One region of the Oceanobacillus iheyensis HTE831 genome, then DNA from elsewhere that is predicted to be linked to it. Evidence: riboswitches for the same ligand, from Rfam matches in the RefSeq annotation. Region 1 holds a riboswitch; each other region holds the start of a gene.
The links. Region 1 has a riboswitch for thiamine pyrophosphate ahead of thiW (energy coupling factor transporter S component ThiW). Riboswitches for the same ligand answer to the same signal wherever they lie in the genome.

Region 1 (7,587 bases):
ATTGATCAAAGCGTACCTGGTAATTACGATCCAGCAAAAGGAAGAACTTTAATCTTAGGAAACGACGTCGCCAAAGGTGATATCTACAATGTGCTGGATCCTCTTTACCGGGATCCAAGGGTGGATTTAAACGCCAAAATTGCTGTGACAGATAACAGTGCAAATGGGATAATTACCCATATATCCGAAAATGAAGTTGAAAAAGGGGAATACCTGTACGAATTGATTCACAGCAGTGAAAAACATTCGGTGATTCAGGATATTACACTAAGATCGATTCGCACCTATTTGTTTGATGAAGGAAAAGATTTCATGCTCCCTTATCTGAGCAAGGACGAGGAAGATAATGAAGTTAAAATAAATGGGGCTGCTCTTTTTCATGACCACAGCTTTACCGGACAGTTTCTTTCCCCTGCTGAAAGTACTTTGCTATTATTATTTATGGAAACACAATCCAAAAAAGCACTTTTAACAGAACAGTTAGATAAAAAAGCTGGCGGATCTGTCAGCTATAATGTAAAAAGCGTATCAAGAAAACTTAAGCTGGAAAAAAAAGAAAAGGTACATGCTGATATTATGCTGCAATTGGACGTAGAGATTGTTGACTATCCTCCAGACCATTTAGATAAGCAGGAAATGATCAATTTTTTGGAAAATCGATTATCAAAGATTCTCACTGAAAAAGCGGATGCTCTGTTCAAAAAACTTGCAGCGAATCAAAGTGACGTACTTGGATTAGGCAGAGAACTCATTGCCTTTCATCCAGCTATATGGAAAGAAATAAAGGGAGAAAATTATTATGAGCATATCCTTGTTAATCCAAAGGTAAAAGTCAATGTTAGAAGTAGTGGAATCATTTTGTGATCACTGAAGTTGATCACCTTTTTCTTTCTGATATTATTTTTTGACCTATTTCTATTAGACTTCTATTCATAACATCGATACAACGGAGACACAGTCATAAAGAAAGAGCATATGTATGCCCTTTCTAAGTTTGCATTAATGCTCTCAAATCTTGATCAAATACGAGTCCTTGCATTAGTTTTGATTTCGCTAAGCACAGGGTTTTGAAATTAATAACTTCATGTAAATCCATTGATTCATGATCAGCTAATTTTTGTTTATCCATTTCTAATTAACCTCCTTATTCGTTAATACAATCAATTGTATTGTTCCAAAAATAGGAGTGAATATTCTTTAATGTTTTTTTTAAAAATTGGAAACAGGTTACATCTTTAAGAATCGGGCGCTTTAATGAAGCAATGAAAGCCTAATTTCTCAATTGAGAAATTAGGCTTTTTAATATTGAAAATTTCCTTAACGTTGTAAATCCGCATTTTCCTGACGCTACCCCTTATAGAGTGACTCAAAATTTATCGGGCACAACATAAAGAGTCCTCCGCTACTTAAGCAAACGAAGGACTCCAGTCAATTATAAAACTATTCTTTTGCGTTTATTAAATAAAACGTGGCAATTATATTAATCCATCATTCGTTTCTTGAAGGACAAGATTGTTAATCCAGCACCAACAACTATCCAAGCACCAATAATTGCAAAAGGTTGCCAATAATCGGCAATAGTCCCGTTCGTTATATTCGCTATTTCAAATAACTGAATAGCTGGTGTATATTCTAACACTTTCAGAAAAGGATATTCTTCTGCAAACCCAATAAACATATTAGACATTCCAAATATAAACATTACAGGTAAAATATAGATGGAAGCTTCTAAAACAGAACGAGTGATTAATCCTAACCAAGTTCCTAGCGCAATAAAGAATACAAGAGATAATACAACTCCTACTATTACCGGTATAAGATTAGAAGGTGAAAATCCTGAAATCAACATAGAGATATACGTAATTACTAATGTGATAACTATTGTTACGGCACTTTTTCCTGCTAGTATCTCCGTAATGGTAGCAGGTGAAAGCATCAAACCACGAAGTGTATTCTTTTCCTTTTCTTCCGCAATAATTGCACATTGAAGAAAGGCACCTACCATAGATAAAGAAATGCTGATAATAAATATATGAATTTCTAATGGAACAACATCCATCCGTCCATATATGAGCGCAAATACGAGTGGTAAGATAATCGTTGAAGAGACATACATATTACGATATAAGTCTTTTAAATCCTTTTGAAAAATTGCCATAAAACGTTTTACAGAAAAAGTCATACTAGTTCCCTCCCCGTTACTTCTACGAAAATATCCCCTAAAGTTGGTTCTTTTGTGCGGATGGTTTCTATACGATCTTCTGAAATATATCGTTGAATATCATTAGCAATAGAAGGGGCTAAAGGTAATTCCAATTCTCTACCATCCCTTAGCTCTAGCAACACTTTCTCTTCACGATATTGCTTCTTCAAATTTTTAGGGCTATCCAATAACTGCACAGAACCTTTATTCAAAAATGCTACACGATGACATAAATGATCTGCTTCTTCCATATCATGTGTTGTTAAAAATACCGTTGTTCCTTGTTTATTCAATTCTTTTAATCCTTCATGAATGTGCTTCGAGTTCACGGGATCTAATGCTGAAGTTGGCTCATCCAAGAATAATATTTCAGGGTTATGAAGTAATGCTCTTGCCAAGAGCACGCGCTGTGTCATACCTTTTGATAACTTGGCAACTTGTTGCTTTGCTTCATTTTGTAAACGAACCATCTCTAACACTTCATTAATGCGGTTCTCTTGCACATCATATAATTGCGCATACGTTTTTAAATTATCGTAGATAGTGAGACGGTTATACAAACCACTATTATCTGTAACCACTCCAAATCGTTTTCGTTGAGCTGGCGATTTTAATTGTTGAACTGGTACACCAAATACTTTTGCTATTCCAGAAGTGTGTGTTAATTGTCCAGTTAATATTTTTATTGTGGTTGTTTTTCCTGAGCCACTTGGTCCTAAAAAACCGAATGTCTCTCCTTTCTCGACTTGAAAAGTTACATCGTTAAGTGCTTGCTTATTTTGATAAACTTTTTCTAAATGACTTACCTCAATGACTGAAGTCATGTAATTCCCTCCTGAAAATCCAATTTTCATTTGCATCTTCAGAATACTGTTATATCAAGGTCTTCGCACTAAATTTCCGATGAATGGAGTACCTAATAGGTTAAATGGAGCTTAATCGACTCCTAAAATTTGCTTTAATTCAACCAACTTTGCTTTCGATAAAGGTACTTGAGTTTTTTCTTTATCTTGCAAAACAAGACTGTAACTATTTCTCGTCCAGGTAATTACTTCTCGTACTTTTTGTAAATTTACGATATAAGATCGATGACATCGGAAAAATCCTTGATGTTCTAATTTTTCTTCTAATTGACGAAGCGTAAATGCTGTTCGAAACGATGACCCTTTCATATGTACTACAGCTTGACCTTCATCACTTTCAATGTAGTCAATCTCTGGAGGATCAAGTAGTACTATCTTGTCATTTACTTTCGAAGGTATTTTATTTAGCTGAAAAGAAAAATCTTGCTTTCCTAACTCTTCTTCTGAAACTTCGTCTATCTCTTGCTTCTCTTCGTTTTCTTCTGTTTTAATTTCAACTGTTTGTAACCCTTCCTCGTTAAGTCGGTAAACTCTTTCTGCTAATGTAATTGCACTTTCCATATTGGATGTCAGTATTAATACACCTTTTTTATTCTGCTTAAGATGGTTTAAAACATGAACCAATACTCGTTTCGTTTCTAAGTCAACATTTAAATCCGGCTCTTCAAAAAGATAAATACTTGCATCCTGAATAATTGCTTTCCCATAATGAACCCGCTTTTGTTCAGACTCTGTTAATTTACTAATTGGCTTATCCTTCACTTCATGTAATTGTAATTTTTCAATCAAATCTTGATGATTGACATTCGTTTGATATAATTTTTCCATAAATCGAAAATATTCTTTTATATTCATCCGTTCGTAAAGGCCGTTATTCAATAATTGAAGTCCTAACGCTTGAAAGTACTCCACTTTATCTTTTAATGTAATTCCATTTAATTCGATACTACCGTTATTAATTTTTTTATCTCCAACAATCATTTTTATTAACATCTGCCTAACATTTAAGGAGGAATGAATCGCTGCAACTTCCCCTTCTTGAATCGTTAAATGAAACGTCGAAAACAAGATGTGGTCACCTTGTCGATATTCTAGTTCTCTTAATTGAAGCATCTATCTCAGTCCCCTTTGAATCCCAATTTTATGTATTCAGATGACAGAATTTATTTATTTTGTTACAGTTAATATGAAGTAAATAAATACGAAAAGCAACTACTAGGGGTGCCCAGTACTATGTGTGGGCTGAGAGGAAAGCACCTACTTTCCGACTCTTATGGACCTGATCTGGTTAATACCAGCGTAGGGAAGTAGTCAATAATTTTGATGATTACATTCTCAGTATACCAAAACCAGGTCCTTTAATTGGACCTGGTTTTTTGTTTGTTTTAAAAAGGAGAGATAAAGTGAAAAACACCCGCGTCTTAACATTGATGGCTGTCCTTGTTGCCATTGGAACGATTGGTTCACAGTTATTATGGTTCCCTGCTGGTGTCGCACGAGCGTATCCTGTTCAACATGCAGTAAATGTTATGGCAGCAGTGTTACTTGGTCCAGGACCTGCTGTTGGTGTTGCTTTAATGATTGGTTTACTTCGAAATCTCTTAGGGCTAGGAACATTACTAGCTTTTCCCGGAGGAATGATTGGCGCTTTTTTTGCAGGGATACTTTATCGAAAATGGCGGCGTCATCGTTTAGCAGTAACAGGAGAAATATTAGGTACTGGGATAGTTGGTTCGCTCCTTGCCGTTCCTTTTGCTAATTTTTTAATGGGCTCAAGTGTTGGTGCACTTGCATTTCTACCAGCATTCATCGTTAGTAGTGTTTCAGGAGCTTGCATAGGTTGGTTTATATTATCTAGAGTCCATCATACAGAACTTTCACACATTCAGAGGAGGGATTATTCATGAATTTCTCAGAAGAACTAAGAAAGGAAAACGAAGATATTTTTGCACTTATAAAAGCTCATCCGTTTGTGGAAGGGGTAGGAAAGGGAATACTACCTGTAGATGCAGTTCGTCATTATGTTCAAGCAGATTATGCTTATTTAAATGGGTTTATGAAAACAATCGGCATGGCCATCGGAAATGCCGATCACCGGGACGACATTGCTTACTTTAGTGAGCTTATGCAGTTTTCTCTACATGACGAAATACAAGCTCATCTGTGTTTTTGTGACTATATTAATGTAAACTACGAAGACTTACAAGAACTGCCATTGCCTCCAACAGGAGATCATTATGTTAAACATATGATGTATCATGCCCAAACAGGAACTACTGGAGAAGCAATTAGTGCGCTTTTACCATGCCCTTGGACGTACTATGAGATCGGAAAATATATAAATGAAATATGGCAACCATCGGATAATCATCCATTTCAAATTTGGATACAATGTTATGCAAATACAGAGCAAGATGTTGAAGAAATGTGTGCACGTCTTGACGAACACGCAAGACATGCTTCAGAAAAAGAAAAAACAAATATGAAAATTGCTTTCCGAAAAAGTTGTCAATTAGAATACTTATTTTGGGAAATGGCTATATCCACGGAGGAGTGGCCCTCAATAAAGGAGGATATTAAAAAATGAAGAATGTACCATGTGCATTAACGATTGCTGGCACAGACCCAAGTGGCGGAGCTGGCATACAAGCAGATTTAAAAACATTTCAAGAGCTACAAACGTATGGCATGTCTGTCATTACTTCCGTAGTCGCTCAAAATACTACTGGTGTAACTTCGGTCCATCATATGCCAATCAATATGATCGAAGACCAACTTGAAGCTATCCTGGAAGATATGCCTATCCACGCTTTTAAAACGGGAATGATTGCCAATAAACAAATGATGGAAATCATCTCAAAAAAAATAGAGAAACTGAATGCACCTTATGTTATGGATCCGGTTATGGTTGCTACCAGTGGTGATTCCCTTATAGATAAAGAAGCTCGTTCATTTTTAAGAGAAAGTTTACTCCCTCAAACGGCACTAGTGACGCCGAATATTCCAGAGGCAGAATTTATTACTGGAAATTCTATTGAAACAGTAGAAGATATGAAAGATGCGGCAAAACACATTGTTGATCATTTCCACGCAGATGCGGCATTAATAAAAGGTGGTCACATGGAAGGGGAAGCAATAGACTTTCTATATGACGGATCTAAGATCCATACATTTTCAGCTGAAAGAATTAATACCAAAAACACCCATGGCACAGGGTGCACCTATTCTGCTGCTATTACTAGTTATCTTGCTAAGGGGTACTCCATTGTAGAAGCAGTTCGACACTCAAAAGACTTTGTTACTGTTGCAATATCCAAATCATTTGAGCTCGGTAATGGTAATGGACCAACGAATCATTGGGCGACTCGAGAAAGGTAATGGAGATATTAAGGAAAGGGAGATAAATATGCAGGTCGATATTATTAAACAGGTACGTGACACTAAACCACTTGTGCATCACCTAACTAATCAAGTAGTAATGAACTTCTCTGCCAATGGTTTACTTTCATTTGGCGGTTCACCAATTATGGCAAAAGCGATAGAAGAAGTTGAACAAATTGCGGCAATTTCAAATGCCGTTTTAATTAATATCGGTACGTTAACTTCCACCGAATTGGAATCTATGATTGCTGCTGGAAAAACAGCGAATAAGCATAATATTCCAGTATTATTAGACCCTGTTGGTGTTGCTGCCACCTCTTTTAGACGAAATGCTATTGATAAAATTTTAGAGGAAGTTCGACCAACTGTTATAAAAGGAAATGCTGGTGAACTAGCAAGTCTCGTTAATATCAATCTCGAAGCAAAAGGAGTAGACTCCATTGGTGACGGAAATTTAGATGTTATTGCGCAAAAAGTAAGTGAAAAATATAACACTGCAGTTGTTGTCACCGGAGAAACGGATGTTATTTATGTAGATAATCATTTGATTCATAATGGTACAGGTCATCATTACCTATCATCAATAACTGGTTCCGGTTGTTTATTAGGCTCCATTATCGCGGCGTGCTTAACCACAAAATCCACACTAAAAGATCAATTAATGACAGCGGTCTCGTTCTATGGACTTTCTGCTTCTTATGCAGCTAATCAAGAAAATGTTCATGGTACAGGTAGTTTTTTACCTGTATTCATTGATTCGCTTTCTAAAATGCCACAGGAACTTACGGAAGGAGAATAAATCATTATGAAATTCGATAAACATATGCTTCGAAAGTATTTTATTATGGGTAGTCAAAACTGCCATCGAGACCCACGGGAGATATTAAAAGAGGCAGCCTCTGCAGGAATTACTGCTTTTCAATACAGAGAAAAGGGTAAGAATTCTTTAACAGGAACTGCAAAAGTTGAACTCGCAAAAGATTTAAAAGCTATTTGCCATGATTTTCAAATCCCTTTTATTATTAATGATGATGTAGATTTAGCAAAACAATTGGATGCAGATGGTATTCATATCGGTCAAGATGATCAACCTGTAGAGGTTGTGCGGAAACAGTTCCCAAATAAGATCATTGGATTATC
Region 2 (7,587 bases), 170 kb from region 1:
TGGTTTGGAAGGGTGCCTTATAATAAGCTGTAACTGGCAAAAAAGAGAGGCAGTGACAGAACGTGTAAAAAAAGATCCTGGTTATTTTATATATCTTTCTCGCTTCCACAGCCTTGTCTTTATCCTCCGTTCTATCAAGTGTCTTCACCTATTTTTCCGGTCTGAAAAACGTGCTTTATGAAGCGAATTATGATAGGCATGGACTTTTTATTAGTCAACTAAACGGGCTCTAAAATAATTGTTGGGGGAAAAGGAAAATGTAATCAATAATAAATAAGCAACCTCCTTATTGCTTTATTTACATCACTTAAATAAAGCAATAAGAGGATACACTTCGATCATAAACGTAAGACACCAGCTTTCCAATGAATTGATTGTCTGGTGACGTACATTTTACACGAAGCTGTTATGGGTTGATTATATTAACCACAATCTATAAGTAGTTCACTTATTATTACAATTCCGTATATTTAAAAGTCTGCTAGATTTGTTGTTTTTCCGAAAGCCATGTTTCAAATGTATAGGACATTTCCCAAAATGCAAGTTCGTATTCTTTCGCAATAATAAATTGTGTTTTGATTTTTTCCTTCTCTGCTTCTCCTGCTTGTTCAGCTAAAGTATTGAGCAGATCAATCATTTCTTGTGTGGATTCTTGGAACCAATCACTGCCATAGGTGTTCAACCAGTTCTGGTAAATTTTTTCCTTTGGCTTCGCATCCTTGTAGGTCAAACCAATATCTGCATACAACCAATAACATGGTAGCATTGCAGCTACAATTTGAGCTAAACTTCCGGACAGCGACGCGCGGTATAAATGTGATGTATACGCGTATGCAGTCGGTGCTGGTTTGAAATTCTCGATTTCAGCTTCTGTAATCTGTAAAATTTCTGCGTGCTCCTTATGCACCGTAAGTTCTGCTTCAGCGGTCTTCTTTGCTTTTTCTGCCAGTTTAGCGGCAATATGAAAGTCATCTGAATGAGCAGCCGCAAAAGCATGCACCTTCCCGTAATGTTTCAAATAATAGATATCTTGTAGAATATAATTTTTGAATGTTTCTAGTGGCAAATCACCACTTACGACCTTTTGTACAAATGGATGATTTAAACTTAACTGCCAGCTTTCTTTTGTTGCCTCACGCAATGAATCTGAAAAAAGCATAGAAAATCCCCCTTAATTTTGTTTAATAGCCTACTTCTACAACTGCGTTAACAATATACATTAAATCGTTTTTATCCTGCTGATCTTCCAAGAAAATCCCACTAGTTGTTGCCAAGCCTCCAGGTAAGACCTCAACAGTGACTGTACCATAAGGAATTAATTGTTTTATTTTGTCGTGATCCAATTTTTCCGTATCTAATGGAATACCCAGTTTTACATTTACTTTCATCTTATTTAAGTCAGCATCTGGTAAGATCTTCTTCATTCCTGGCATAGAATTGCTATGGATTGCATTCATTACAGCTCTTTCTGATGCAATATTCACGTTCTGTCCATGAACATCTACTCCTGTTCCTGTCTCGACAAATAGAAGATTTTCCAATTACTTTTCCTCCTTCGATAATGATACATATCCTTATAGTTCGTGAACTTGTTTGTATTTTTCTACTTTTTCATCAGTTAGAAAGTATATTTCATCGAGTAATGCCGGAATAAATGTTCCAGGCCCAGATGCTTTTTCCATTGCTAATTCAGCTGCAATACCATAACTTGTCACAGCATATATACCTGCTTGATAAAAGTCATCAACTACACTCACAAAAGGTCCGACAAAAGATGAAAGTAAACATCCGCTAGCCGTAATGTTTTGTAGCATTTCATGCCCGTTTGTACATAAAGCAGTTCGCTTACCATCTGTCACAACGTCAACTTTTCCAGTTGAGATGACAACCGTATCATATTTTTTAGCGACAGTTTTTGCGATTTCTGGTTCGTTTTCTTGAATAATGGAATCTGGCCCCTTTGCTTTTTCTAGCTTACCTGCCAACACAGCTATTTCCCCAGCATTAGCACGTATTGCAGCTAGCTTTACCGTTTTAAGTATGTCATCAATGATCTCCGTCCGAAAATCTGTACCTCCAACTGCAATGGGATCAAGAATAACTGGAACCCCATTCTTGTTTGCTGCCATTCCAGCCTTTAACATTGCTTCTCCCCGGTCTTCCGTTAATGTCCCCAGGTTTAGCACTACCGCGTCGGCGATTTCTCCATACTTTTTAGCTTCTCTTGGAGTATGAGACATCGCAGGTGACGCTCCGATAGCGATTAAGCCATTAGCAGAAAAATTAGATGCAACTTCATTGGTTATATTAAAAATAAACGGTTTATCTTGTTTAATCTTAGCAATAGCATCCACCAAAAATTCTCCTCTCCTATTAATTTAGAATAAAGAACAAATAAACCACCCCAAAATGGAGTGGTTTTATATACAGCTACAGAATAGGTATAGTCGCCAACTCCACTTTCCTACGCTGGTATTAACCAGTTCAGGTTCAAAGGGATCAAGAAATGCATCTTATCTCAGCCAAAATGGCACCCCTAGTGGATTTTTTTTTATTCTACCTACATCTTAGTTGATTTTTTCGTAAAAGTAAAATTATTCATATGAGTCAATTTTCATCGATGCTAAGTAATGATTGTTTTAAAAAGTTTGGATTATAATAATGACTTGGTGATATCCGAATGACATGATCCCTTAAAAAAACTTAAATACACGCACAAATGTAGATTTTCAAACTGAGACTAATTTAAAATAGCAACTCGTTTTGCAATCATATCAACGTTTCTTAGCATTTATTTTATAAAAACAAACGACGAAATAAAAAAAGTTTTAAAAAGGTATTGCTTTTTTATAGTTCTATGGATATAATATTACTTGTCCTTGATTTTAAGGATTGTCTGGTAGCGATAGCGAGAAGGTCACACCTGTTCCCATGCCGAACACAGAAGTTAAGCTTTTCAGCGCCAATGGTAGTTGGGGTTTTACCCCTGCAAGAGTAGGACGCCGCCAGGCAAGGATAATTTATCCTTAGATTGGATAGAATATGTAAGTATAACACATAGAAGTGTATGACCATATTTTCCATATCATAAGTCATATCGCGGGGTGGAGCAGTCTGGTAGCTCGTTGGGCTCATAACCCAAAGGTCGCAGGTTCAAATCCTGCCCCCGCAACCAAATTATTTACTATTACTTGAGTAAGATCCAGATTCACCATTGAAATACTGGATGCCATACATAAGTAAAAAAAGTTGGTCCGGTAGTTCAGTTGGTTAGAATGCCTGCCTGTCACGCAGGAGGTCGCGGGTTCGAGTCCCGTCCGGACCGCCATGAAAATTATATTAGAAGTTGTAGAACACATGGTTTGAATTGAAACCTGTGTTTTTTTAGTTTGTAGACATTATTTAGTCGTCCAATTTTTTTCTTTTTTCTTTTGTTTTTGCTATGATAGTTGGTAGTGAAGATAAAGAATGGTGATGTGAAATGGATGAGTTTTCTTTTATAGATTCGATTAAGCCGACATATTATCGACAGCCTTCTCTGTTAAAAGGAATTGGAGATGATGCTGCTGTTTTTCGTAGTTCAAAGGATATTGTTACGGCAGTAGATACTTTTGTAGAGGATGTACATTTTTCCCGTTCTACAATGGAACCGTATCATATCGGCTATCGAGCATTAGGGGCCAATATAAGTGATTTAGCAGCAATGGGAGCTTCACCTAGTTTCTATTTAGTATCTATTGTAATACCAAAGAATTGGACTCAAGCGGAGCTATCTCAGATATATTCAGGTATGGATGATTTAGCATCAAAGTATCATATGGATATTATTGGTGGAGATACTGTTTCCGGTAAGCAATTAACCATCTCTATTACAGTAATTGGATATACGATCACAAATAAAGCGCGATATCGTCAGCATGCAAAAGAAGGAGACATTGTCTTTGTTACGGGGACATTAGGAGACTCTCTAGCAGGGTTTCATATTCTGACCAGCGACAATGAAAACAACCGATATGTTGATCAAGATTTTTATATTCATCGGCATCGAAAACCGGAACCGAGAGTGGCTTTTGCGCAAGCTCTAGAAAGTCTGGACAGAGTATCTTTAAATGATGTAAGTGATGGGATTGCCAATGAGGCAAGTGAGATCGCAGAAGCTTCTAATGTGTCCATTGTATTACGTGAAAATGATATACCAGTTGCACCTTCCTTTTATCAATTTACGTATGAGCAACAATATCAGTGGAAATTGTCTGGTGGAGAGGATTTTGAACTCCTAGGGACAGTGGCTAAAGGTGACTGGGCTGTTGTAAATGAAGCTGCTGAGAAGACAAATACCCAATTGACGGTAATTGGAAGTGTTGTAGAAGAAGAAAAGCATCCTGTTTATATAGAAGATAATGCTATGCGTAAAGTGCTTAAGAAAAGCGGATATACGCATTTGAAGTAGGTGAATTAAATGAAAATACAGCTTGGTTCTCCGGAAGAAACAAAATCATTCGGCGAAAGACTAGCTAAGTCGTTGCGTCCGGGTGATGTTATTACGTTAGAAGGTCAGCTAGGTTCTGGTAAAACAACGTTTACGAAAGGAATTGCTTCTGGACTAGAAGTTAAGCGTCATATTACGAGCCCTACGTTTACAATTGTGAAAGAATACCGTGGGAAAATGCCTTTATATCATATGGATGTGTATCGTTTAGAGGATTCCCTGGAGGACATTGGTTTTGATGAATATTTTCATGGAAATGGAGTCTCTGTAGTGGAATGGGCTGGATTTATTGAGCCATTCTTACCCGTGGATCGTTTAGAAATATCTATTCATTATACGGAAAATAAAGATATGCGTGTAATTGATTTGAAACCTCATGGGTCTCACTTTGAACAAGTAGTAAATGAATTAAAAGGTTAGGAGTTAATGTATGAATATACTTGCAATCGATACTTCCAATCAAGTATTAGGTGTGTCATTATTAAACAATGGAGAGATACTAGCTGAACTTACAACTAATATCAAGAAGAATCATTCTGTTCGTTTAATGCCTGCTGTAGAAAGTCTTATGCAACAGGTATCTATGCAACCGGAAGAACTTGATCGAATTGTAGTAGCAAAAGGGCCTGGCTCTTACACGGGAGTAAGAATTGGCCTATCTACAGCAAAGACAATGGCATGGGCTTTAGAAATACCAGTAGTAGGAGTCTCTAGCTTAGAGGTACTTGCTTATCAAGGGAAGTTCTTTAGTGGAATTATATGTCCTTTCTTTGATGCGAGGAGAGGATTAGTATTTACTGGTGGATATCAATTTAACGATAATAAAATTGAAAAAGTGATTGAAGAAGAAAATTTACTTATGACCTCCATGCTGGATAAATTAAAAAAGCAGGGGGAAAAGGTAGTATTCTTGAGTCCGGATATTGAACAATTTAAAGAATTAATTAAAGAGGAACTAGGAGATTTAGCAATTATTCCTGAACCTATCTATCATCTTCCAAAAGCTTCGCACTTAGGGCTTGTAGGGATGAATTTAGAACCGGAAGCTATTCATGAGCTCGTTCCTAATTATCTACGTTTAGCAGAAGCAGAAGCGAATTGGCAAAAGAGTCAGAAGGAACGTCAAGTAAATGAATAATATAACGATGCGTCCAATGGAACTTGCTGATATACCTGAAGTTTTACATGTAGAAAATGCATGTTTTCAAACACCTTGGACAACGGATATTTTTTATCAAGAATTAATAGAAAATGCTCATGCGTATTATTATGTCGTTGAAGTCGAACGTACAGTTGTTGGTTATATTGGTTCGTGGATGGTGTTAGATGACGCACAAATAACGAATTTCGCTATTCTACCAAGTTATCGCAGAAATAAATTAGGTGAAAAGTTATTTCGTTATTTGATGCAGATTGCCATAGCAAAAGGAGTCGAGCGCCTATCCTTAGAAGTACGTGCATCAAACATAGCGGCGCAATCCTTATATAGAAAATTTGGTTTAGTTCCTGGTGGAGTTCGTAAGAGGTATTACACGGATAATCACGAGGATGCTATTGTAATGTGGGTGAATCTGAAATGAAAAAAGATACGATTATATTAGGTATAGAAACAAGTTGTGATGAAACCGCAGCCTCTGTAGTAAAAAACGGTAGAGAGATTATGTCCAATGTAGTTGCATCTCAAATTGAAAGTCATAAACGCTTCGGAGGAGTAGTTCCTGAAATTGCATCAAGGCATCACGTTGAACAAATTACACTTGTGCTTGAACAAGCAATTACTGAGGCTGATGTTACTTGGGAAGATATAGATGCAATCGCAGTTACAGAAGGACCAGGATTAGTAGGAGCTTTATTAGTAGGTGTAAATGCAGCGAAAGCATTAGCGTTTGCTAAGAAGAAACCATTAGTTGGGGTTCACCATATTGCTGGTCATATTTATGCAAATAGACTAGAGCATGAATTTGTGTTTCCGATGTTAGCCCTTATTGTTTCTGGTGGACACACAGAATTAGTCCTAATGAAGGAACATGGAGACTATGAATTAATAGGGGAGACAAGAGATGATGCTGCAGGAGAAGCATATGATAAGGTCGCCCGTATGTTGAAATTGCCTTATCCAGGTGGTCCACAAATTGATCGCTTAGCTGCTAAAGGTGAGGAAACGATTGAATTTCCTCGTGCTTGGTTAGAAGCAGATAGTTATGATTTTAGTTTTAGTGGATTGAAGTCTGCCGTTATAAATAAAATTCATAACGCAAAGCAACGTGATTTGACGTTAAGTGCAGAAGATATTGCTGCAAGTTTTCAAGCGAGTGTTGTGGAAGTACTGACAGAAAAAACATATCGTGCAGCGAAAGAATATAACGTAAATCAAGTTATTGTAGCGGGTGGAGTAGCTGCTAATACAGGTTTAAGAAAAAGCCTAGAGAAACGTTTCTCAGGCGAAGATTTTCCATTATATATTCCACCAATTCAATTATGTACAGATAATGCTGCAATGATTGCCGCAGCAGGTACGATATCGTTTGAAAAGGGGCATCGTTCATTACTCGATTTAAATGCAAATCCTTCACTTATACTGAGTTAGTCACAGGTTATTCACAGGGGTGTGGATATATCCTGTAGATAAGCTACATTATCATCTTTTAAATGTGGATGAAAAAAGTGGATAACTGTTCATTCGGCTGTGGATTATGTGTGTAACTTTTGCTGATTCGAGGTTTTTAGACATTTTTCGAGCTTTTCGTTGTGGATAAGTATTTGGTTAAAGAAGGATATTAACAGGAAGAAATTTGGTGGGAATCCGATGAATAAAAAACAAAATTATTATTTTCAAACTGATTTGATTCTACTCTTTTTAGGATTTGTAATCATTAGTCTATTGGCTATTTATAACGCGCAGCAAATTGATCAAGCTAATACGAATTTTGTCATACGGCAAATTGCTTTTTTTAGTATTGGTGTTTGTTTTGTAGCTGCGATTCAATTTATCGACCTCGAACAGTTGTATAGAGGAAGTATATATATTTATATAGGTGGAGTTCTCTTGTTAGGGCTGTTACTTATCAGTCCTGATGCAATTGCAAGGGAAATTAATG
Region 3 (7,587 bases), 920 kb from region 1:
GGAACAGATAAAAAGTATAATTCAAAAGCAGAAGAAGCAAAATGGAACTCTCTTTTGAGTGAAATACTTTTGTTCCAACCAATTTTTAATGTTTATTTTCAAAACTTTCGTTATAATTAAGAAGACAAAAGATTTTAAATAATGAAGGAGGGATTTGATGTCATTTACACTATCACCAGTCTGGGATTTAGATACCATATTCCCAGGAGGAAGCCATTCTAAGGAATACCAGAATCATGTTCAACAGGTAAGAGAAGATATAACTTTAGTATCACAACAAGTTACACAAATCGATACGTCTATTATTAGAGTAGATGAATGGACTAATCTCTTTATAAAATTGGAGAAGTTGCAAAAAGAATTTCGTGAGGCAGCAGCTTTTGTTAGTTGTTTAAGTGCTCAGGACGTAAAAGATGAACAAGCGAATCTACTTGTTGCAGAGCGAAGTGAGTTATCAGCTGAAATGGAAGGATTAACTACATTAATTGACCAAAAAGTAGCTCAAGTTCCAGAAAAAGAATGGGAAGAATTAATAGGCTCACCTGAATTAAAAGATTTAGAATTTGTATTAAGGGAAAAAAGAGAAAAAGCAAAGAAACAATTAGCGAAAGAAGTAGAAATGTTAAAAAATGACCTTTCTGTTGATGGGTATCATGCATGGAATCAAATGTATGGTACTATTGTTGGGAAGATGAGTGTTGAACTTGAGGAAGATGGAGAGATTAAAGCGTACTCTGTTGGACAGGCTGCGAATAAAGCAAATCATCCAGATCGTAAAAACAGAAAGTATGTATTTGATCAAATATCTAAAGCGTGGGAGAAAGACGCAGATTTAATTAGCCAAACATTAAATCATCTGGCAGGATTTCGACTACAAACATACAAGCATTATGGATGGAACAATGTATTAAAAGAACCGTTAGAGAAGAATCGTATGAAACAAGAAACGCTTGATGCGATGTGGAATGCAATAGAAAAAAATAAACATCATTTTGTAAAATATTTAGATAAGAAAGCTGAGTTACTAGAGTTGGATAAATTAAGTGTTTATGACATTGGTGCTCCACTCGGTAAAGAAGAAGAAAAGAAAAGTTATTCAGAAGGTGCAGCATTTATTGTTAATCATTTTGCGAAATTTAGTCCTAAAATGGCAGACTTTGCACAAATGGCTTTTGAAAAAAATTGGATAGAAGCAGAAGATAGACCAGGGAAACGTCCTGGTGGATTTTGTACAAGCTTTCCGAATAGTGAGCAGACAAGAATTTTTATGACTTATTCTGGAACATCTTCTAATATAGCAACATTGGCGCATGAACTCGGACACGCTTATCATCAACATGTCATGAATGATGTTAATGGATTAAATCAAAGATATGCGATGAATGTAGCCGAAACAGCTTCTACCTTTGCGGAAATGATTGTTGCTGATGCATCTGTACAATCTTCAACAACTAAGGAAGAGAAGCTATCTCAGCTTGAAGTAAAAATCAAGCGTAGTATTGCATTTTTTATGAATATTCATTCCCGCTTTTTGTTTGAAACACGTTTTTACGAAGAAAGAAAAAAAGGAATGGTGTCGGTAGACCGTTTAAATCAATTGATGGTGGAAGCGCAGAAAGAAGCGTATTGCGATAGATTGGATGAATATGATCCAAACTTCTGGGCTTCAAAAATGCATTTCCATATTACTGGAGTACCTTTTTATAACTTCCCGTATACATTTGGATACTTATTTAGTCTAGGAATTTACAAGCATGCTCAAGAACAAGGAGGAAGTTTTGAAGAGGATTATATCGCATTATTAAGAGATACTGGAAGAATGACTGTAGAAGAACTAGCACAAAAACATTTACAAGTAGATCTAACAAAACCTGATTTTTGGGAAGAGGCAATTTCCTTATGTGTTAAGGATGTTGAGACATTTCTTCAATTATAAACTATTGTATAAATAGCCAGATTAACGTACAATAAAATATAGCAAAAAAGTAAATAGAAAAAAGCCTGCAAGGGGAGCCATATGGCTGAGAGTGGACGTATAATGTTCTGACCCTTTGAACCTGTTAGTTAGTACTAGCGTAGGGATTGTAGTCTTTTTGATGGACAGTAGTAATGTGTGAGCGAAGCAATGACTGTATAATGCAGTCCCATCAAGAAGCTTCCCGATGGCATTACTTTTTTGTTGTGTAAAAAAATAGGGGAGAGTAGATAATGACAACAAAAAAGACGTTATTTTTAGTCGAGGTAGCTGTTTTCACAGCGCTTGCACTATTACTAGATTTAATTCCGTTACAAATAAAAATATGGCCACAGGGTGGCTCTATTGATTTTGCTATGATTCCAATATTCATTGTAGCCTTTCGATGGGGATTAAAAGGCGGCTTAATATCAGGATTCCTATGGGGAATGTTACAAATTGCTATAGGGACTGCGTATGTATTGGTGCCATTGCAAGGATTCATCGATTACGCAATTGCATTTACTGGCATTGGTTTAGCGGGAGTTGTCGCAAAATCAGTACAAAAAAATGTTCGAGAAAATAAGGTTAAATCATACTTATCTTTAATTACTTTAGGAGTATTTATCGGTTCATTCGCACGTTTTATTGCACATTATATTGCAGGGATAGTATTCTTTGAATCTGCAGTAGAAGGGCAACCAGTATGGTTATATTCTCTTCTGTATAATGGCTCGTATATGTTACCTTCTTTTGTACTGAGTGCAGTAGCTGTATTCTTTTTATTCCATAAACAACCAAAAACATTACTTCAAACAAAGTAGACAATTTGCTCACACAAACAAAGTCTGAGGACCAAGAGTCCTTAGACTTTTATTATTAAATGAAGATAGTTACAGTAGCGAAAACACTTCTCTTTGCATAGGCTATAGTACATTCAAGGAGAGGAAGAATGTAGGATGACATTAACCCTAGCGCATTTCATTTATGGGTTGTTTACACTTGTAATTATCATCACTATGATTTTTCGGAAAGGAATTGTACTACCGACCTTATTAGGAACTTTCATATTGTCATGGGTTTTTAATGGCAGTATCGTTTCAGGATTTACAGCCATCTTTCATGCCAATCTAGTCGCCGCGCAAGAATTATTTAGTATATTTTTAATTATTACATTTATGCTTGCTTTATTACATTCATTAAAAGACCTTGGTGCCGATGTGCGAATGATCCAGCCAATACAAAGCGTAATGGTAAATGGACACGTATCATTCTTTGTATTAATAGGAGTAACCTATGTAATTTCATTATTCTTTTGGCCAACCCCGGCTGTACCATTGATTTGTGCATTATTGGTTCCTGCTGCAATTAGAGCGGGGTTACCAGCAATGGTAGCTGCAGTTGCAATTGCAATTGCCGGTCAAGGCATGGCACTATCATCTGATTATATCGTTCAAGTAGCTCCAAATCTCTCGGCAACTGCTGCAAATATAGATACAAGTGTTGTTGCCGACCGTTCACTCATTCTCTCTTTAGTTGCTGGTGGAGTCGCTATCGCAATTGCATATACACTTTATCGAAAACATATACGCTCAAAACATGATCCGGAAAATGAAAGGGAGTTAGAACAACTGCAGCAATCGGAGCATTCTCTACACCACCCCAAAACGAAACAGTTAGAAACATGGAGCAAACTTTTTGCAGTTATTGTACCAACTGCTTTGTTAGCTGTAGTCGTGTATATGCTTTATGGTAAGTTTATTGCGAATACAGAATTAGTAGGTGGTGATGGAGCTGCATTTGTTGGTGGAGTTGCAGTAATATTGTTATTGCTCTCGACAATAGCGTTTGGAAAACAAAACGCATTAGACTATGTAGGGAGTCATATTACAAATGGTTTTGTATTTGCTTTTAAGGCTATGGGGCCAGTTATACCTATCGCTGGATTTTTCTTTCTTGGCAGTCCCGAGTTTTCAGGTAGAATATTAGGTGTGGAAGAAGGACCTGCATTATTATTTGATCTAGTTGCTTCTATTCAGCAATATCTACCAGAAAGCTCATTCTTAGTTGCTTTCAGTGTGTTAATCATTGGAATAATAACAGGTTTAGATGGTTCTGGTTTTTCAGGCTTGCCCTTAACGGGAGCATTAGCTGCTTCTCTTCAGACAGGAGGAGTGGATGCTGCTACACTAGCCAGTATCGGTCAATTAGGAGCTATTTGGACGGGGGGCGGCACCATTGTTGCTTGGTCGTCATTAATTGCAATAGCAGGTTTTTGTGGTGTATCTGTAATGGATTTGGTTCGAAAGAATTTTATCCCTGTAATAGTCGGATTGATTATAGCGACAATCGTAGGAGTTATCTTTCTTTAAGATTCTTATTTTATGATACCTTTATATGTTACGTATTCTTCCATTATAAACAATGGAAGAATAGTAAACGTGTGAAGGTATTTTTTATCTAATTTAATATAAAAATAGGTTATACAAATTTGTCGAATATGTTAGAATAATTTTAATAATAAAACAAAGGAGTGATGACAATTGAATGTGAAAAGGAATTACAAAACAGATAGTACATAAAAACTGACCAAAAATAGTCATGGTTGTACTAAATAAAAGCGCTTACACATAAATTGATACAAATATATTTCAAAAAGGAGGTAATCAATTGAATGCTATCGTTGTTGCTCTAATTGGTATTGTTATCTTTATATTGGGTTATCGTTATTATTCTAAGTTTGTTGCAGAAAAGATTTTTCGGTTAGACCCAAACTATGTTACTCCTGCACATCGCTATAAAGATGGTGTGGATTATGTTCCGACAAATAAGTTTGTTTTGTGGGGGCATCATTTTACTTCTGTAGCAGGTGCAGCTCCAATACTCGGTCCCGCAATCGCAATCTATTGGGGATGGTTACCAGCTTTTCTATGGGTAGTATTAGGTACGGTATTTGCAGCAGGAGTTCATGATTTCGGGACTTTAGCATTGTCTGTCCGCAATAAAGGATATTCTGTCGGTACCATTGCCGATAAGTTAATCGGTAGAAAAGGGAAGCTATTATTTTTATTTATTATATTAATATTAGTTTTAATGGTAAATGCAGTATTTGCATGGGTAATTTCCAATTTATTTATTAGTTATCCATCTAGTGTTTTGCCAGTGTTTATTCAAATACCGCTAGCAATCTGGATTGGATACGCTGCTTATAAACGAAGTAAAAAAATGTTAATCCCTTCTCTAGTTGCACTCGCTATCATGTATTTAACGGCAATTTTAGCAAGTAGATTTGACTTTTTACAAATTGATCTTGTGCGTTTTATGGGTGGAGAAGATGGAGCAGGGTTGTTTGGGTTAGGAAGTGTATCAACGGCATTTTTAATTTGGATTGTTATTCTAATGGTTTATGTGTATATTGCTTCGACATTGCCGGTATGGAAATTACTACAACCGAGAGATTTTATTAATTCACATCAGTTAGTAGTAGGACTAGGTATTCTTTATTTAGGGCTTATTTTCACAAATCCTAGTATTTCAGCTCCAGCTATTAATGAGAGCCCAGATAAAAGTCTATTGCCGTTACTATTTATTACCATAGCATGTGGGGCTATTTCCGGTTTTCATGGGCTGGTATCTTCTGGTACATCATCGAAGCAATTAAATAAAGAAACAGATGCAAGATTCGTAGGTTATTTTGGGGCTGTAGGTGAAGGAGTACTTGCACTTGTATCTATACTTGCGGTAGGAACGTTATTTGCAAATACAGATGCATTTTCTCAAGCGTATGCATCATTTTCAGACGCAAACGCAATTGGACTAGGAAATTTTGTTGAAGGTGCAGCTAATCTGGCACAAGGATTATGGATACCAACTGAAATAGCTACAACAATAGTTTCTATCATAGTTGTTAGCTTTGCAGCGACAACATTAGATACATCCGTACGCCTTATGCGTTATATTATTGCAGAGTTAGGTATTGAATATAATATTAAGCCATTAACAAAAACACATGTTGCTACCTCGGTAGCCGTGTTATCCAGTACAGCTCTAGTTCTGATTCCAGAAGGGCCGAATGGATTTGGGTCTGGTGGTTATCTCATATGGCCATTATTTGGTACTGCAAACCAACTCCTAGCAGCGATAAGTTTATTCCTTATTTCGATTTGGTTAAAACGTAGAGGAAGTAACTATCTCGTCACACTCATTCCGATGATTTTCGTTATATTTATGACCTTATATGCGATGTTCCAACAAGTATTCTTTGAGTGGTCTTGGTTTGGAAGCGGATCAAATATGTTATTATTTGTATTAGGAGCAATCATTTTTGTATTTGCTATTTGGATTGCTTTAACCGCCTTTCATGAATTAACGAAAAAACAAGATGATCCATTCGATAGAGAATAACATGGATGATACTGCCTTTATAACTGGAACAATCATTACGTGTTGTGCTGGTTTTGAGGCAGTATTTTCATTTTTCTATAAGAGAAAGGAGTGTTCATAATGATGTTGGAAAATATAAAGAAACTAATTTCTTATTATGAGGAAGTCATAAGTTTGCCGCATCGTAATGAAGTAGCTAGAGAATTACGAAATGAGGATGATTTCTTTTTGCTATTACTTTATTCGGAAATGCTTGGAATCCCGAATCCAGTTTACTACTATACATTAGAGTTGTACCCGTATATTATCGAAGATTTTCATGATTGGCATTTGCGAATGGGGATGGATAAATCTCCATTAAGTGGTATTCGTTGTTGCTAATAGTTGAGAGGGGGATTTGGTGTGGAAGTATTACATAAACGTATTATTTTTGTTGGTGGTAAGGGGGGAGTAGGTAAGTCAAGTTCTGCTGCTGCAATTGCTTGGAAATTAGCAAAGGAGGGCAATAAGACATTACTTATATCAACCGACCCTGCACATAATGTGGGGGATATATTTCAAACCACCATAGGCGGGAAAATAAAAAAATTAGCTAATTCCCTTTATGGATTAGAGATTGACCCTGAAATAGAGACTGAATCTTATATCCGATCCGTGAAGGAAAATATTCAAGGTGTGGTTCATGTAGGAATGATTGAGGAGGTTAATCGACAGCTGGATACTGCAAAAGCCTCTCCTGGTGCAGACGAAGCAGCTTTATTTGATAAATTAATCTCAATTATTTTGGAAGAAGGGAATCAGTTTGATAAACTAATATTTGATACTGCTCCAACTGGACATACGATTCGCTTGTTGACCCTACCGGAATTAATGGGAATTTGGATAGAGGGATTATTAAAAAAACGAAAGAAAACGAACGATAATTATTCGCAACTATTGAATGACGGAGCACCTGTAGAAGATCCAATATACGATGTTTTACATGAAAGACAGCTTCGTTTCTCAAAAGCAAGAGAAATTTTACTCGATCAACAACAAACAGGCTTTCTATTTGTATTAAATCCTGAACGACTTCCTATATTGGAAACAAAAAAGGCCATCGATTTGTTAGGACAGTACCATCTTCTTGTTGATACTGTAATAATAAATAAAGTGTTACCTGAAAATGTAGATGGCACGTTTTATAAAAGAAGAAAAGAGCACGAACAACAGTATATGAAATTAATTCATGAATATTTTCAAGATCAAAA
Region 4 (7,587 bases), 820 kb from region 1:
AATAAAAACAGTCCGATTGTGACACCTGTCACGCCAAAACCAGCAAGTTCTCTTAACATAGGTTCCTTAAACGTATATGCAGTGAAGACACCTGAAAAACCAAAGACAATAACCGCAATGATCATTAATACATTTTTATTTTTTAATACGGTTAATTCTTTTCTAAGTTTCGGTTGTACTGCTGGCTTAATGTTAGGTGTAACTATAATTAAACCAATTAAGGTAATCGCACCTAATAAGGCAATGATCCAAAAAACAAGTCTCCAATCAAAATACCCTCCAACAAACGAGCCGAATGGAACACCTAGCATTACAGCGATGGTTAACCCACCTTGAACTGCAGCAATGGCACTCGTTCTTTTTTCTGGTTTAGAAATTTCAACAGCAAGACTCATGGTTAAACCGAAAAAAGGTGCATGCATGGTCGCTGATAGCAATCTTGATAGTAGTAGCACGTCAAAATTTGGAGCTAGTGCTGCGACGATATTACTTATAATAAATATAGATATTAAACCAATTAATAAGGGTTTTGGTGAGTACTTTACTGTAATCATCCGTAAGATAGGACCGAATACAGCAACGCTGATAGCATAAATACTTAATAGAAGTCCGGTAGTGGACACTGAAACATCTAGGTCTGTAGCGAATTGTGTTAGTAATCCAGTAACAACATATTCTGTCATTCCTATCGCGAATGTACCAATCATGAAGATAGCTAGAATGGTATTTCGAGAGAATTTCTCTGTCATATAATCTCCCCTCTATGTTTAAAAAATACATAATGAATATAATATGACAGAACTATTTTGATGTCTAGCATAAAATCTTAATCAATATAGAATTATTACTTCATTTTCCTCTTGGACTTCAATACAAAAAGGAGTAGAATATACTAAGTTGGCAAAGTGAAATTACATTACATAGTGAAGGTGAGAAATATGAAAGAAAAATTCAAAGCATATCGATTTCCTATTATTTTACTGGCATCGATCATTATTGGAAGTATCATAGGGATTGTATTTGGTGAAGATGCGACAATTATCAAACCACTTGGGGATTTATTTATTAATTTGTTATTTATGATTGTAATACCATTAGTTTTCTTCACCATATCATCAGCGATTGCTGCTATGGATAGTATGAAACGTCTTGGTAAAATTATGGGCTCGATGATTACAGTTTTTGTAGTTACAGGAATAATTGCGTCTGTGTTTATGTTAGTTGCTACAGTTATTTTTGAACCGGGTTCTGGTGTAAATATTCCATTAGATACACCAGAAAATGTGGAAGAACAAAACCTATCAGAACAATTGGTTAATACGTTTACAGTACCAGATTTTGTTGATTTATTCTCCCGTGACAACATGTTAGCGCTCATTGTTTTTTCTGTATTAATTGGGGTAGCGACTGGCCTAACTGGAGAAAAAGGAAGACCATTCGCTACGTTTTTAACTAGTGCATCTGAAGTATTTATGAGAATCATAAAACTTGTGATGTACTATGCTCCAATCGGTCTAGGAGCATACTTTGCAGCACTTGTAGGAGAGTTTGGGGCGGAATTGATAGGTGATTATGCAAAAGCAATCATCATTTACTACCCGGTTTCGGTCCTATACTTTGCAATTGGATTTACCTTATATGCATTTCTTGCTGGTGGTAAGAAGGGAGTTACTCGTTTTTGGAAAAATATCTTAGCTCCTGCAGCAACCTCACTTGGTACTGGAAGTAGCATCGCTGCGCTACCTGTGAACTTACAAGCGGCGAAGCGTATTGGCGTTCCTAAAGATGTTCGCGAAACGGTGCTTCCTTTAGGAGCAACGATTCATATGGATGGGTCATGTCTATCGGCAATGCTTAAAATTGCCTTTGTTTTTGGGGTATTTAATATGGATTTCTCCGGATTTGACACTTTTCTAACTGCTATTGGAATTTGTTTATTGTCTGGTATTGTTATGAGCGGGATTCCAGGCGGAGGGTTTATGGGAGAGATGATGATCATTACACTGTATGGATTGCCAATGGAAGCTCTACCCATCATAACCGCTATTGGAGTAGTTGTTGACCCACCTGCAACAATGATTAACGTTACTGGTGACACTGTTTCAAGTATGTTAGTAACCAGAAAAATTGAAGGTAAAGATTGGATGGAATCAAGCGAAAACCTGACCTAAGAGTAAAAAAATGATTGATAAATCAAATGAGTAAAAATTATCTTTACATTATATTCCATTATTGGTAAGCTTGGGTTGTTAGTAAATGACATCTAAATAGAATTTTTTCACACTAGGGGAGCTATGGTAAATAGCTGAGATGAACATCGGACCGTTTAGACCCTTTGTACTCGAACAGGATAATGCCTGCGTGAGGAAGTGTGGTCAATAGGCATACGTATGTTGACTGCATTCTCTCATGATGAATGTGGTCTTTTTTGTTTGTCTAAAGTGAAGAGATTCGCTAAGGAGGAACTATTTTTGCGAGAAAAATGGGCGTTTTTAGAAAACACTCCACAAGATGCAGCAATTAATATGGCGCTAGATGAAGCTTTGTTGCATTGGCATCAAAAAGGTGAAATTCCACCAACATTGCGATTTTATCGATGGAATAAACCAACACTCTCTATAGGATATTTCCAAAAGGTAGATGGAAAGATTGATCTTCAAGGAATTAAAAAGCATCAATGTCAATTGGTAAGAAGAATGACTGGTGGAAGTGCTGTCTTGCATGATGATGAATTGACCTACAGTATTGTCATTTCAGAGAAGCATGAAAAAGTTGCCTCATCAATTCGACAAGCTTATTTCGATTTATCCAAAGGTATAGTAAGAGCTTATCAATTGCTAGGGATTGAAGTGGATCATGCTCATGAGCCATCCTCTAAAGGTCGAAGCAATATATGTTTTGAGCAACCTGCATTTTATGAATTAGTTGCAAAGGGCAAGAAGATTTCTGGAAATGCACAAATAAGGAAAAGAGGCATACTTCTTCAACATGGATCAATTCCTTTATCGATGAATGTGGAGATGCTATTTGATTTATTTCAATTTCCTGCAGACCAAATGAAAGAAAGAAAAAAGCAAAGATTCTATGAAAGAGCGACTACCATTAATGCAGAATTAGGAGAAAAGCAATCCTATGAAAGGGTGCGTAATGCTTTTCAACAAGGTTTTTCAGAAATTTTAAATATCGAATTAGAGCCAATAACGTTGACAGAAGAACAGTGGAAAGAAGTGTACCAGATTGCCGAATCAAATTATTCAGAGAATAATATAAAAGGAGCTGTTTCACATGTCTAATCAACAAACGCATGTACGTAAGCCAGATTGGTTAAAAACAAGAATTAATACGAACAAATCGTATCGAAATTTAAAAAAGTTGATGCGTGATAATCGGTTAAACACGGTTTGTGAAGAAGCGCGCTGTCCAAACTTACATGAATGCTGGAGCGAACGAAAAACAGCTACTTTTATGATTTTAGGAGATACATGTACAAGAGGTTGCCGGTTCTGTGCAGTAAAAACAGGGTTACCAAATGAACTAGATTGGGGAGAACCAGAACGTGTGGCTGATTCTGTCACCGTAATGGGGTTAAAACATGTGGTAGTAACAGCAGTGGCGAGAGATGATTTAAATGATGGCGGTGCAGCAGTGTTTGCGGAAACTGTCCGAGCTATTCGTAGAAAGAATCCTGGTTGTACTATTGAAATTTTGCCTTCGGATATGAAAGGAGATTATGAAAGTCTCCATACATTAATGGATAGTGGACCAGATATTTTTAATCATAATATTGAAACCGTACGAAGACTTACAAAACGAGTGCGAGCAAGAGCTATGTACGATCGTTCTTTAGAGTTACTACGACGGGTAAAAGAGATAGCTCCTAATACACCGACGAAATCAAGTATCATGGTTGGCCTTGGAGAAGAAAAAGATGAGATTATTCAGGCGATGGATGATTTATTAGCGCATAATGTGGATATTGTTACACTTGGCCAATATTTACAGCCAACGAAAAAGCATCTAGAGGTAGTACGCTATTACCATCCAGATGAATTTGAAGAATTGAAAAATATCGCCCTAGAAAAAGGCTTTTCTCATTGTGAATCTGGTCCATTAGTTCGTTCCTCATACCATGCGGATGAACAAGTTTCTAATGCAGCAGCTCAACGAAGAATTAAGTATATGAAAGGTGTAGAAAAGCAAGAAAACAGTCAATTGGATTTTAATTTCTAAGTACTAAGAATTTCAGGGTTTAGGACCCAAGAATATACTCAATAGATAAATGGATTTAAGAAATCGTTTCAGAAAATACTGCGCTTACAACACCAACACGAATGGGATGGGAACCCTCGGTTGTTCATACATCGGGGGCCCACCTTGGTCTTCCTCACAAAGGGGGTCCGTATAATTCTAACAAATTTTTCTAATACATTTGCCTTATGAGCAGGATGTACCGACCTCTTATCAGACTAGTTATTAAGAAGCCGGTACAGTTTGGAAACACTATTCATTATCCATTTTGGAATTTTAGTAGGAAAATAAGTTCGATGATAGTATTTTTCGTATCCATTTTTTAAATCTTGCCATTGCGTGCATTGTTTCTCTTGGGAAAAACGAGCGACATCTATAATTTTTATTGATCCTTCTTTTGTAACGATCAGGTTGTGCAAATGAATATCGGAAGGATTTAAACCAACTTCCCTTGCGTATTGCAATCCTTCTTCAACTTGGTGTACATAGTCTGATTCTAATAATATCCCTTCTGCTAAACACTCAAAAAAAGTTTTTCCTTCAATTAAATCCATGACCAAATAGTTAGGTCCGGATTCATAAATGGTTGGATAATAATTACTACCTTCTAGCTTTTCATAGTTATTTTTCTCTTGAATGGCTGTTTCTTCAAAAGGTGGATAAAAAATCTTAATGACTTTATGTTCTCCGTTCACTTTAAACACAACAGCACTTCTGCCCGTTCCATAAATTTGTAGATCGGGGTGATGTTGAAGTACTTTTACTTGCCTGTTTTTATTAATAAATGAAACGGTGGAGACATAGAAGTTGTATCTAGATGATTTCATTATTTCTTATACTTACCTTTCCTTTTTGCTAGTTCCTTTTTTATTATTGGTAGTGCATGTTTTTGAGCTTGTTTCATTCCTTCTTTTACCACTTTAGATTTCAATAGTTTTGTAATCTTAGACATGTAATTACCTCCTTTAAAAGTGTGGCAATAAGTCAAAAAAGAGACCTTTGCCCACTAAATTGAGCAAAGGTCTCGCAAGCAACAATATAATTCGTTGCCAGCAGTGCCGAGGATTTCTCCTGTAATGACGACAGCTGCTATTATGCTACTCCCCTTTGGGATTAATTTCAATGATATTTGAATATATTATATAGGCTTGTTCATATATAAGCAAGTATTAAGCATTGTAAAATGTAAAAACTCTTCTTTCTCAGAATATTTGGCAGTTTGTCTTTGGATAAATTATACTATTCACAGGGAACGAATCATATGACTAACAATATCATAAATGGATAAAGAATCTAATCATATTACACACATATATTATGGTGGTAAGCTTTGTGGATATAGATTAAAAGGATTAATAAAATTATACGGTTGAGTGAAAGGAGAGAGTGTGTGAATCGATCTGTTGAAAGGATATTAAGTACAATTGCAGTTTGTGTCGATGCAGGATTTGCAATTTTCTTAGGGATTTTTGCACTTATAATTAATGTGAATCTTAGAGAGGGCACATCTGTTATTCCTCATGAAGATTTGCCTATGATCTTTTCTATTTTTCTTCATCTATTATGGCTTCCGGCAGTTATGTATTTTATTAGTTTTATATTGGGATTAATAGGTGTTCTAAAATTGAAAGTAAACAGTAAGTTATCCGGTATAATGTTTGTTTCAGCTAGCTGTATGACAGGAGTGTTTATTTTTACTGGATTTGGTATTCATACATTACTGTACATCGTTGCAGGGATTATGTGTTTTGTTAGAAAACCGAAAAATAATATTGCAGTTTAGAACAGGGGGGAGGAGGTGTAATTATGAGACAAATAATTGCTTTAGGAGGTGGGGGTTTTTCTATGGAGCCGGAAAATTTTTTACTAGATAAATACATACTAGATCAATCTAATAATTCGAACCCGAAAGTAATGTTTCTCCCCACTGCTAGCGGAGACGCAGATAATTATATTGAAAGGTTCTATCAGTCATTTCGAAAACTGGAATGCATACCGTCACATTTATCCTTATTTAAACCACCAATGCGAGATATACAAAATTATATTTTAGAAAAAGACATTATTTATGTTGGAGGTGGTAACACAAAAAATATGTTAGCACTTTGGAGAGATTGGGAGATAGTACCTGTTTTAGAAAGAGCTTGGAATTCTGGTATTGTATTGGCGGGGATTAGTGCTGGATCCATCTGTTGGTTTGAAGAGGGAGCAACCGATTCATATGGAGAAGATTTAGAAATGATTAAAGCTCTTGGGTTTTTGAAAGGTAGTAATTGTCCGCATTATGATGGGGAAAAAAATAGAAGACCAATTTATCAATATTTAATTGAGAGTCAACAAATAAAGTCTGGTTATGGGGTGGATGATGGTGTAGCGCTACATTTCGTAGGTACTGACCTTCAATCTATTGTTAGTTCTAGACCAAGCAGCAGTGCCTATAAAGTATTTTTGGAAGATAACAAAGTAATGGAGAAAACATTAAAAGTAAATTATTTAGGGTGAAGAAAAAGGAGAATTTGATGAACTATATGGTAACTTTTAGTGGAATCGGACTGCTTTTGTTATTATTGAAGGAGTTTTCCTTTTAAGAGAAGAGTGGGAAGAGTATTACGATTATACAAATTTTTTAGATTGTCCAAGAAATATTAGATATCAGAGAGCTCTTAATCGTGATTGTTACATTGGTTCCCATGAAGGAAGAATGAAAAAATATAAAAGAAGGTAATGGTTAGCAGAAGATTATTATATGAAACTACAACAACCGAAATCAATTGCTAACAAAGTATTAGATTTATATTAATTCATTACTCGGCAATGTTGCATTTTTTGGAATTAATACCTTCCAAGAATTTAAAGAACCTATCTAAAACATGAGAAGTAAAGCATTCGGAAGAGAACGCTTTACTTCTCATGTTTGCGTTGACTTTGTGAATCATTTTTTGATTTTGTTTTCTTCTTTTCATCTTTTAATTCAATTTTTAAATCTTCCATTGGAACGTCATCTGCAAATTTTTGGTTTTCAAATTCATCTAGCTTAGTACGATTTTCTACTTTTCTTTTCTCATCTTTATCTTTTGGATTATTGTGATCTACCATAGTATCACCTCTACTATTTGATATTCCCTTATAAGAAAAGATAAAACTTAATATTAAATCTGAAAAAAATAATAAAAGTAAGATCCGATAGTTTATGTTGATGGTGTATTTTCGTAAGTTATGGTTAATCGCTGTTCTTTCATATCTTCTACTTGTTCATTGAAATTAGTTACCACTCGGTTGATTTTATAATTTAAAGTAAGGCCAATAGATACGTCATGTAACTGTAGAAGGCGAGACTCA

Region 2: another riboswitch for thiamine pyrophosphate. It lies ahead of thiM (hydroxyethylthiazole kinase); the one in region 1 lies ahead of thiW (energy coupling factor transporter S component ThiW).
Region 3: another riboswitch for thiamine pyrophosphate. It lies ahead of thiT (energy-coupled thiamine transporter ThiT); the one in region 1 lies ahead of thiW (energy coupling factor transporter S component ThiW).
Region 4: another riboswitch for thiamine pyrophosphate. It lies ahead of OB_RS06730 (lipoate--protein ligase family protein); the one in region 1 lies ahead of thiW (energy coupling factor transporter S component ThiW).

Annotation. Positions count from the first base shown of each region.
Region 1 is NC_004193.1:501,735-509,321, reverse strand. It holds gene OB_RS02620 (Ger(x)C family spore germination protein) at 1-864, shown strand, start outside; partial or broken gene OB_RS02615 (spore gernimation protein GerQ) at 995-1,129, opposite strand; gene OB_RS02610 (ABC transporter permease) at 1,481-2,182, opposite strand; gene OB_RS02605 (ABC transporter ATP-binding protein) at 2,179-3,027, opposite strand; gene OB_RS02600 (LytTR family transcriptional regulator DNA-binding domain-containing protein) at 3,139-4,179, opposite strand; TPP riboswitch at 4,274-4,389, shown strand; gene thiW (energy coupling factor transporter S component ThiW) at 4,470-4,973, shown strand; gene tenA (thiaminase II) at 4,970-5,653, shown strand; gene thiD (bifunctional hydroxymethylpyrimidine kinase/phosphomethylpyrimidine kinase) at 5,650-6,444, shown strand; gene thiM (hydroxyethylthiazole kinase) at 6,473-7,246, shown strand; gene thiE (thiamine phosphate synthase) at 7,253-7,587, shown strand, end outside.
Region 2 is NC_004193.1:676,374-683,960, forward strand. It holds gene OB_RS03505 (thiol-disulfide oxidoreductase DCC family protein) at 1-33, shown strand, start outside; gene tenA (thiaminase II) at 482-1,159, opposite strand; gene OB_RS03515 (Lin0512 family protein) at 1,182-1,541, opposite strand; gene thiM (hydroxyethylthiazole kinase) at 1,575-2,354, opposite strand; TPP riboswitch at 2,445-2,548, opposite strand; rRNA gene rrf (5S ribosomal RNA) at 2,896-3,011, shown strand; tRNA gene OB_RS03530 (tRNA-Met) at 3,099-3,175, shown strand; tRNA gene OB_RS03535 (tRNA-Asp) at 3,252-3,328, shown strand; gene thiL (thiamine-phosphate kinase) at 3,482-4,450, shown strand; gene tsaE (tRNA (adenosine(37)-N6)-threonylcarbamoyltransferase complex ATPase subunit type 1 TsaE) at 4,460-4,909, shown strand; gene tsaB (tRNA (adenosine(37)-N6)-threonylcarbamoyltransferase complex dimerization subunit type 1 TsaB) at 4,920-5,627, shown strand; gene rimI (ribosomal protein S18-alanine N-acetyltransferase) at 5,620-6,069, shown strand; gene tsaD (tRNA (adenosine(37)-N6)-threonylcarbamoyltransferase complex transferase subunit TsaD) at 6,066-7,076, shown strand; gene OB_RS03565 (FtsW/RodA/SpoVE family cell cycle protein) at 7,296-7,587, shown strand, end outside.
Region 3 is NC_004193.1:1,417,478-1,425,064, forward strand. It holds gene OB_RS07155 (M3 family oligoendopeptidase) at 158-1,936, shown strand; TPP riboswitch at 1,997-2,100, shown strand; gene thiT (energy-coupled thiamine transporter ThiT) at 2,209-2,778, shown strand; gene OB_RS07165 (hypothetical protein) at 2,914-4,326, shown strand; gene OB_RS07170 (carbon starvation CstA family protein) at 4,625-6,358, shown strand; gene OB_RS07175 (cory-CC-star protein) at 6,461-6,718, shown strand; gene OB_RS07180 (ArsA family ATPase) at 6,740-7,587, shown strand, end outside.
Region 4 is NC_004193.1:1,323,222-1,330,808, forward strand. It holds gene OB_RS06720 (MFS transporter) at 1-749, opposite strand, end outside; gene OB_RS06725 (dicarboxylate/amino acid:cation symporter) at 939-2,171, shown strand; TPP riboswitch at 2,276-2,385, shown strand; gene OB_RS06730 (lipoate--protein ligase family protein) at 2,472-3,293, shown strand; gene lipA (lipoyl synthase) at 3,286-4,230, shown strand; gene OB_RS06740 (protein kinase family protein) at 4,467-5,075, opposite strand; gene OB_RS18760 (hypothetical protein) at 5,075-5,200, opposite strand; gene OB_RS06745 (DUF4064 domain-containing protein) at 5,639-6,031, shown strand; gene OB_RS06750 (peptidase E) at 6,055-6,750, shown strand; gene OB_RS06755 (hypothetical protein) at 7,150-7,344, opposite strand; gene OB_RS06760 (hypothetical protein) at 7,437-7,587, opposite strand, start outside.